2 regions of the Streptomyces sp. NPDC093544 genome follow, and region 2 is predicted to be linked to the other one. Evidence: riboswitches for the same ligand, from Rfam matches in the RefSeq annotation. Region 2 holds a riboswitch; the other holds the start of a gene.

Region 1 (4,262 bases), on a different contig from region 2:
CGCCGAACGCCGCGTATCTCGTGCCGCGCTTCGAGATCTACCGGGAGGTCAGCGAGCAGGTGATGGGCCTGCTGCGGGGGCTGTCACCGCTGGTGGAGCCGTTGAGCCTGGACGAGGCGTTCGTCGATCTGGAGGCAGGCGAAGCGGCCTGGGACGAGGCGTCGGCGCGGCTGACCGGGGTGAAGCTGCGCGCGGACATCCGGGCCGTCACGGGGCTCACAGGATCGGTGGGGCTCGCCGCGTCCAAGATGCTCGCGAAGATCGCCTCGGAGCAGGCCAAGCCCGACGGCCTCGTGCTGATAGAGCCGGGGACCGAGCGTGCGCTGCTGGGGCCCATGTCGGTGCGGACGCTGCCGGGCGTGGGGCCTGCGACGGGTGACCATCTGAGACGGGCCGGGATAACAACGGTCGAGGAGCTCGCCGAGGCGGGCGAGGACGAGCTCGTGCGGCTGCTGGGGAAGTCCCACGGGCATGCGCTGTACGCGATGGCGCTGGCGCGCGACGACCGGCCCGTGGTCGCCGAGCGGGAGACCAAGTCGGTGTCCGTCGAAGACACGTACGACGTGGACATCCATGACCGGGTGCGAGTCGGTCTGGAGGTGCAGCGGCTCGCCGACCGGTGTGTGCAGCGGTTGCGTGGAGCCGGTCTGTCGGGGCGCACCATCGTGCTGAAGGTGCGGAGGTACGACTTCTCGACGCTGACCCGGTCCGAGACGCTGCGGGGGCCCACGGACGACCCCGGGGTGGTGCGGGAGGCGGCCGCGCGGCTCCTTGAGTCGGTGGACACGACCGGTGGCGTACGGCTGCTCGGCGTGGGTGTCTCCGGGCTGGCCGACTACACGCAGGAGGACCTGTTCGCGCAGGCGCAGGCCGCCGCGGGGGAGCTTGCGGCGCTGGAGCACACCGAGGAGGAGGTGGCGGAGGAGTCCGCCGAGGAGCAGGTGCCGCCGGCTGAGCGGCGGTGGCCCGCGGGGCACGATGTGCGGCACGCCGAGTTCGGGCACGGGTGGGTGCAGGGCAGCGGGCTCGGGCGGGTGACCGTTCGGTTCGAGACGCCGTACTCCGAGCCAGGGCGGGTACGGACGTTCCGGACCGGCGATCCGGAGCTGGAGCCGGCGGAGCCGTTGCCCTTGGTGGCCGAGACCGTTGGGCGTCGTTGCGACGGCTGAAGGCAGGTTCAGTGCTGCGGGCCTCGTCTGTGGCTGGTGCACAGGTCCCCGCGGTTGAAGGCCGGTTCAGTGCCGCGGGCCGTCTGCGGCTGGTGCGCAGGTCCCCGCGTGTCCCGCGTGAGGGCCCGGCTGTGCCGTCAAGGCTCGTCCGTGCCTGCCAGGCGGCCGAAGTCGCGGTCCGGTGCGGGAGGCGGGGATGCCACGTCGAGGCCGTAGTGGTGGTAGAGCTGGAGTTCCTGTTCGGGGGAGAGGTGGCGACCGACGCCGAAGTCGGGCGCGTCCTTGATCAGGGCCCGCTCGAAGGGGATGCGCAGGGTGCCTTCGACGAGTTCGCTGGGCTCCAGGGGCACGAAGGCGTCCCTGCTGAACAGGCCCGTGCGTATGGCCGCCCACTCCGGGACCCCGGTCGCGTCGTCGAGGTACACCTCGTCGATCGTGCCGATCTTTGCTCCGTTGCGGTCGAATGCCTTGCGGCCGATCAGGTTGCGCGGATCGATGTCGGTCTGCACGTTGCCCTCCATTTGGTCGCAACTCATCCGTAAGCACTACAAAAGAGCAGATTCAGGAAGGTGGCCACTCGAAGCCTCGGGAGTTGTCCTCGCTGGTAGGCTGGCAAGCGGCTGCTGACCCTGTGCGGGAGAGTCCTCCAGACTTCATCGGAGGCGCCGAAGGAGCAAATCCTCCCCGGAATCTCTCAGGCCCACGTACCGCACGGACGAGGTCACTCTGGAAAGCAGAGCGGGTGCCGATGGCCCCCGCTCTCACCGACGGTGAAAATCGGGTCGCAGCGGGCGGGCGGGCCGGTGAAGCTCTCAGGTTGTGAGATGACAGAGGGGGAGGCCGTCGGGGTACCCGTGCCGGGGTGCCCCTCGAAGGTCGTGTCAGACCAGGAGGCCTCCGCAATGACCGCCCCTCGCATTCCGCTCTCCGAGCTCGAACAGGGAATTCCCTTCGAGCAGCGCCATATCGGGCCCGACACCGGAGCGCGGGCCAAGATGCTCGCGCAGGTCGGATACGGCTCGCTCGACGAGCTCACGGCCACCGCGGTGCCGGACGTGATCAAGAACGCCGAGGCGCTGGACCTGCCGGGCGCGCGCACCGAGGCCGAGGTCCTGGCCGAGCTGCGCTCCCTCGCGGACCGTAACCAGGTGCTCGACTCGATGATCGGGCTCGGCTACTACGGGACCTTCACCCCGCCGGTGATCCTTCGGAACGTCATGGAGAGCCCGGCCTGGTACACGGCGTACACGCCGTATCAGCCGGAGATCTCGCAGGGCCGCCTCGAAGCGCTGCTGAACTTCCAGACCGTCGTCGCCGAGCTGACCGGGCTGCCGACGTCGGGTGCCTCGCTGCTCGACGAGAGCACCGCGGCCGCCGAGGCGATGGCGCTGTCCCGGCGCATGGGCAAGAACAAGAAGGGTCTTTTCCTGGTCGACGCGGACGTGATGCCGCAGACCGTCGCGGTCATCCGGACCCGCGCCGAGCCGACCGGCGTCGAGGTCGTCGTCGCCGACCTGAGCGCGGGCGTCCCGGCTGAGATCGCCGGGCGTGAGATCAACGGCGTACTGATCCAGTACCCGGGCGCCTCCGGTGCCGTACGCGACATCAAGCCGCTTGTCGAGCAGGCGCACGAGCTGGGTGCGGTCGTCACCGTCGCCGCCGATCTGCTTGCCCTGACATTGCTGACCGCGCCAGGAGAGCTGGGCGCGGACATCGCGGTCGGTACGACGCAGCGGTTCGGTGTGCCGATGGCCTTCGGCGGTCCGCACGCCGGGTACATGGCGGTGCGCGAGAAGTTCGCGCGCAGCCTGCCGGGCCGGCTGGTGGGTGTGTCCGTCGACGCGGACGGGCACAAGGCCTACCGGCTTGCGCTGCAGACGCGGGAGCAGCACATCCGTCGTGAGAAGGCGACGAGCAACATCTGTACGGCTCAGGTGCTGCTCGCGGTGATGGCCGGCATGTACGCCGTCTATCACGGTCCCGAAGGGCTGAAGACGATCGCGCGGCGTACGCACCGGTACGCGACGATTCTCGCCGAGGGGCTGAAGGCGGGCGGCGTCGAGGTCGTACACGGCGCCTACTTCGACACGCTGACCGTGCGTGCCCAGGGCCGGGCCGCCGAGATAGTGGCGGGAGCGCGCGACCAGGGGGTCAACCTGCACCTCGTCGACGCCGACCGGGTGTCGATCTCGTGCGACGAGACCACCACGCGCAGGCAACTGGCCGCCGTGTGGACCGCGTTCGGTGTCGAGGGCGATGTCGAGGCCTTGGACTCGACCGTCGAGGACAGTCTTCCGTCCGCGCTGCTGCGCACCGACGAGTACCTCGCGCACCCGGTGTTCCACCAGTACCGCTCCGAGACGGCGATGCTGCGCTACCTGCGCAAGCTCTCCGACCGTGACTACGCGCTGGACCGCGGCATGATCCCGCTGGGCTCCTGCACGATGAAGCTCAACGCGACGACCGAGATGGAGCCGGTCACCTGGCCCGAGTTCGGGCAGTTGCACCCCTTCGCGCCCGCCGAGCAGGCGCAGGGCTACCTCACGCTCATCCATGAGCTGGAGGAGCGGCTCGCCGAGGTCACCGGGTACGACAAGGTGTCGCTGCAGCCCAATGCCGGTTCGCAGGGTGAGCTGGCCGGTCTGCTCGCCGTACGCGGATACCACCGCGCGAACGGTGACGAGCAGCGCACCGTGTGCCTGATCCCCTCCTCCGCGCACGGCACGAACGCGGCGAGCGCCGTGATGGCCGGCATGAAGGTCGTCGTCGTGAAGACGGCGGACGACGGCGAGATCGACGTCGAGGATCTGCGTGCCAAGATCGAGCAGTACCGCGACGAACTGTCCGTGCTGATGATCACGTACCCCTCGACGCATGGTGTCTTCGAGGAGCACGTCGCCGACATCTGCGCCCAGGTGCACGAGGCGGGCGGCCAGGTGTATGTGGACGGCGCCAACCTCAACGCCCTGGTGGGGCTTGCCAAGCCGGGTCACTTCGGTGGTGACGTCTCGCACCTCAACCTGCACAAGACGTTCTGCATCCCGCACGGCGGCGGCGGTCCGGGCGTCGGTCCGGTCGGTGTCCGCGCGCACC
Region 2 (4,262 bases):
CAGGACCGAGCCCTGGGCCTCCATGACCGCGACCGGAGCGAAGTTCTCCGAGGCGATCATTTCGAGGGTGGACTGCTGGCGGTGCAGTTCGGCGTCGACGGCGGCGGCGACGTCGGGGTCGAGTTCGTGGAGGGGCGTGTTCAGAATCGACTTGGGTTCAGACATGGGGCTACGACTCCTCAGCCGGCGGTGAAAGCGGTGTACTCGTCGGCGGAGAGCAGGTCGTCCGGCTCGTCCGCGACGCGCACCTTGAACAGCCAGCCGCCCGCGAAGGGGGCCGAGTTGACCAGCGCGGGGTCGTCCACCACGTCCTGGTTGAACTCCACGATCTCGCCGGTGACCGGCGCGTACAGGTCGCTCACCGACTTGGTCGACTCCAGTTCACCGCAGGACTCGCCCGCGGTCACCGTGTCACCGACCTCCGGAAGCTGGGCGTAGACGACATCGCCGAGCGCGTTGGCCGCGAACTCGGTGATGCCGACCGTCGAGACGCCGTCCTCGGCGACCGACAGCCACTCGTGCTCCTTGCTGTAGCGCAGCTGCTGGGGGTTGCTCATGTCCTGAATTCTCCTGTACGCGGGGGAGTGCTGATGACGGGGGGAGGGGTGATGAGCAGGGCGGATGTGCCCGGTGTCACGTCTGGCGGATGTGCCCTGCTGACGTCCGGCCACCGTGACCGCGAGCGAGCCCGAAGCCCGGCCTGTGGGCCAGTCTCACTTCTGGCGCTTGTAGAACGGCAGCGCCACGACCTCGTACGGCTCGTGACTGCCCCGGATGTCCACACCCACTCCGGCGGTACCCGGAGCGGAGTGCGCGGCGTCGACGTAGGCGATAGCGATCGGCTTGCCCAGTGTCGGGGACGGGGCGCCCGAGGTGACCTCGCCGACGACCTTGCCGTCGGCGACGACGGCGTACCCCGCGCGCGGGACGCGACGGCCCTCGGCGATCAGACCGACGAGCACCCGCGGGGGGTTCTCAAGAGCGGCCGCGGCGGCTTCGGAGAGCGCGTCGCGCCCCACGAAGTCGCCCTCCTTCTCGAACTTCACGACCCGGCCGAGGCCGGCGTCGAAGGGGGTGAGCGAGGTGCTCAGCTCATGCCCGTACAGCGGCATGCCCGCCTCCAGGCGCAGGGTGTCCCGGCAGGACAGACCGCATGGGATCAGGCCGACGCCCTCGCCCGCCTTGGTCAGCGCCTGCCACAGCTCCACGGCGTGCGCCGGCTTCACGAACAGCTCGAAGCCGTCCTCGCCGGTGTAGCCGGTGCGCGCGATGAGCGCCGGGACGCCCGCGACCGTGCCGGGCAGACCCGCGTAGTACTTCAGGCCGTCGAGGTCGGCGTCGGTGAGGGACTTGAGGATGCCGGGGGATTCCGGTCCCTGTACGGCGATCAGCGCGTACGCGTCACGGTCGTCCCGCACGACGGCGTCGAAGCCCGCCGAACGCTCCACGAGCGCGTCCAGCACCACCTGGGCGTTGGAGGCATTGGCGACGACCATGTACTCGGCATCGGCCAGCCGGTACACGATCAGGTCGTCGAGGATGCCGCCGTCCGCCTGGCAGATCATGGTGTACCGGGCGCGGCCGGCGCCGACCGAGGCGATGTTGCCGACCAGCGCGTAGCTGAGGAGTGCGGCGGCCTGGGGCCCGCTGACCGTGATCTCACCCATGTGCGAGAGGTCGAAGAGGCCGGCCTTCGTGCGGACGGCGATGTGCTCGTCGCGTTCGGAGCCGTAGCGCAGGGGCATGTCCCAGCCCGCGAAGTCGGTCATCGTCGCGCCGAGCGAGCGATGCAGGGCATCGAGCGCGGTGTGACGGGGTGCGTTACTGCTCATCGGTGGGGCTCCCAAGGCATGACGGCGAGGTCGTTCCTCCCCATCTGTCATCGGAACCTGAGAGGTTCATCACGACCCCGCGAAACGGTGGTCATGACTTGCACCTTGGGTGGGGCCACTGGTCAGCGGCCCGCTTTTCAGATGTGCCTCGCCCGCGCGGTACGGGGCCTGAGAGATTCAAGGGAGGGACTTGCTCCTTCGGCGCCCAGGGCGACGTGCCCCGGGACTCTCCCGCGCGGATTCAAGCGGCCGGTATGCAGTTGGCGCGCACATCATTGCACGCATCCCGGAGACACGGGAGGGGCACCTCCGAACACCCCCCTCACGGCAGCCCACGGCACCCCACGGCAACCCATGGCGACCCGCGGCAACCCACAGTGACTCACAGCGCCTTACAGTGACTTGTAACCAGCCTGTGGCAGACCGATTACGGAAACAGGAAGCACCGCGCATTACCTTCTCTTTACACTCGGCGGGGATGGGACTCCAGACCCATGGGGAGGACGATCACGGTGAACAGGACCACGGCGTACGCGACATCGACGGGTCTCGCGCTGCCCAAGCAGCCCGGTGCCCCGGCCAGGGAGGCGTGCGACCCGCTCCCGACTGCTGTCGTCCGCGACCTCAGGGAGCGCGCGGGACACAGCCCGCACGGCCTGCACTTCGGCAGCTCCGACGTCGTCGTGGTCACCGGACTCCCCGGCAGCGGCAAGTCGACCCTGATGCGCCGTGCCGTCTCGGGCCCGCGTATCGACTCGCAGGACACCCGCGACCGTTGGGACGGACGGATGTCCCGCTGGCTCCCGTACGCGCTCTACCGCCCCCTCGTCCGCCTCGCCCATTACACGGGCCTGCACCGCGCGTTGCGCTCCGGCGCCGGAGTCGTCGTACACGACTGCGGTACGCAGGCCTGGGTCCGCCGCTGGCTCTCCCGCGAGGCCCGCCGCCGTGGCGGCGCGCTGCACCTGCTGCTCCTCGATGTCACGCCCGGCACGGCGCTTGACGGCCAGCGCGAGCGCGGCCGCGGCGTCTCGCGGTACGCGTTCGGGCGCCACCGCGGCGCGGTCACCCGGCTGCTGCGTTCCGTCGAGAAGGGCGACCTGCCGGAGGGCTGCGGTTCCGCGGTGCTCATCGACCGGGACGCGGCGGACGTACTGCGCCGGATCGACTTCGGCGGCTGAGAGCGGCTGAGAGCGGCGGGGAACCGCTGAGAGCGGCCGAAGCGGCGGAGATTCCGTACAAGCCCACTAATCTAGCCAGCCGGAACACCGGAACAGTGGTTCACAGCAGGCGGTAGACAGGTAGGCAGATGGACTTCCCCCAATTCCCCGACTTCCCCGGCCTCCCGGCGCAGGCGCACCCCCATCCGCACGGCGGATGGCCGGGCAACGAACTGGAGGAGGTGCTCGCCGCGTCCCTCGGCGTGCCCGCGGGGCACTCGTCGGGTGCCCGCATCGTCGAGGTCCTCGGCCGCAGCTTCGTCTGGGTCCCGCTGCCGAACGGCGGCGGGACGCAGAGCGGCCCGCTCGACCTGCCCACGCTGGAGATCGCGGGTCAGGCGTACGTCCCTGTCTTCAGCTCCGAGGAGCAGTTCCGCCAAGTCACCGGCGGGCACATGTCGTACACGATCGCGCCCGCCGTCGAGTTCGCCCGCGGGCTGCCCCCGCAGGTCGGCATCGTGGTCAACCCGGACGGCGTGGTCGGCGTACCACTGCCGCCCCTCGCGGTCGCCGAACTGTGCCGCGCCCGGCGTACGCCTCTCGACGGGTCCGCGAGCGGCGGCCGGGTGCGGCTCTTCGAGCCCGACTGGCAGGACGACCCGGTGGACTTCCTGTCCGCGGCCTCCGCCGAGTTCGCCGGGACCGGCGTCGTGCTGACCGCCCGCCGCTGCCTGGCCAGCATCGAGGGCGGCGCACCCGTGATGTTCATCGGCGTCGAACTCTCGCTGTGGGAGGGCGAGGCCCGCACGCTCCCCCTGGACGCGCTGGGACGTGCGCTGGGCCGGGTCCCGGTCGACCGCCCCGTGAACCTGGTTCTCCTGGACATCACCCAGGACCCGGTGGGCGACTGGATGCGCGAGCGGGTGCGGCCCTTCTACCACCGGGGTCACTAGGAGCGCCCCGTCAGGGGCGCGGGGCTGTGACATTGTGCGGCTCCGCCGCGTGGGCGCGAGCAACCACAGCCGGCCCGCGGTCGCGGACGGCAGCAAGTCCCGAGCTCTTACGCGGCTTTCCGAGCGGAGCGTCCCGCACCGGTGTCAGGGTCGCCGCTTAAGCTGGTTTCATATCCGGGGCAACTTCGCGAAGGGGCGGTACAGGTGAGCGCCAGCGGCACCGCGGCCGGGCAGGTCGAGCACATGCTGCGCCAGGTGACGCCCGGGCGTTACGACGCCTACGAGGCGCTCCTGCGCGCGCTCGCGGCCCCGTCGGC

Evidence for each region. Region 2 has a riboswitch for glycine ahead of gcvT (glycine cleavage system aminomethyltransferase GcvT). Riboswitches for the same ligand answer to the same signal wherever they lie in the genome.
Region 1: it holds a riboswitch for glycine, as region 2 does, so the genes downstream of both, gcvP (aminomethyl-transferring glycine dehydrogenase) here and gcvT (glycine cleavage system aminomethyltransferase GcvT) in region 2, are expected to answer to the same signal.

What each region holds. Positions count from the first base shown of each region.
Region 1 is NZ_JBFBEA010000047.1:29,489-33,750, reverse strand. Features, by position in the region: gene AB0N66_RS40290 (DNA polymerase IV) at 1-1,169, shown strand, start outside; gene AB0N66_RS40285 (PRC-barrel domain-containing protein) at 1,307-1,678, opposite strand; glycine riboswitch at 1,794-1,889, shown strand; gene gcvP (aminomethyl-transferring glycine dehydrogenase) at 2,072-4,262, shown strand, end outside.
Region 2 is NZ_JBFBEA010000003.1:335,676-339,937, reverse strand. Features, by position in the region: gene glyA (serine hydroxymethyltransferase) at 1-165, opposite strand, end outside; gene gcvH (glycine cleavage system protein GcvH) at 180-557, opposite strand; gene gcvT (glycine cleavage system aminomethyltransferase GcvT) at 714-1,832, opposite strand; glycine riboswitch at 1,980-2,076, opposite strand; gene AB0N66_RS05845 (AAA family ATPase) at 2,345-3,013, shown strand; gene AB0N66_RS05840 (enhanced serine sensitivity protein SseB) at 3,142-3,945, shown strand; gene AB0N66_RS05835 (enhanced serine sensitivity protein SseB C-terminal domain-containing protein) at 4,150-4,262, shown strand, end outside.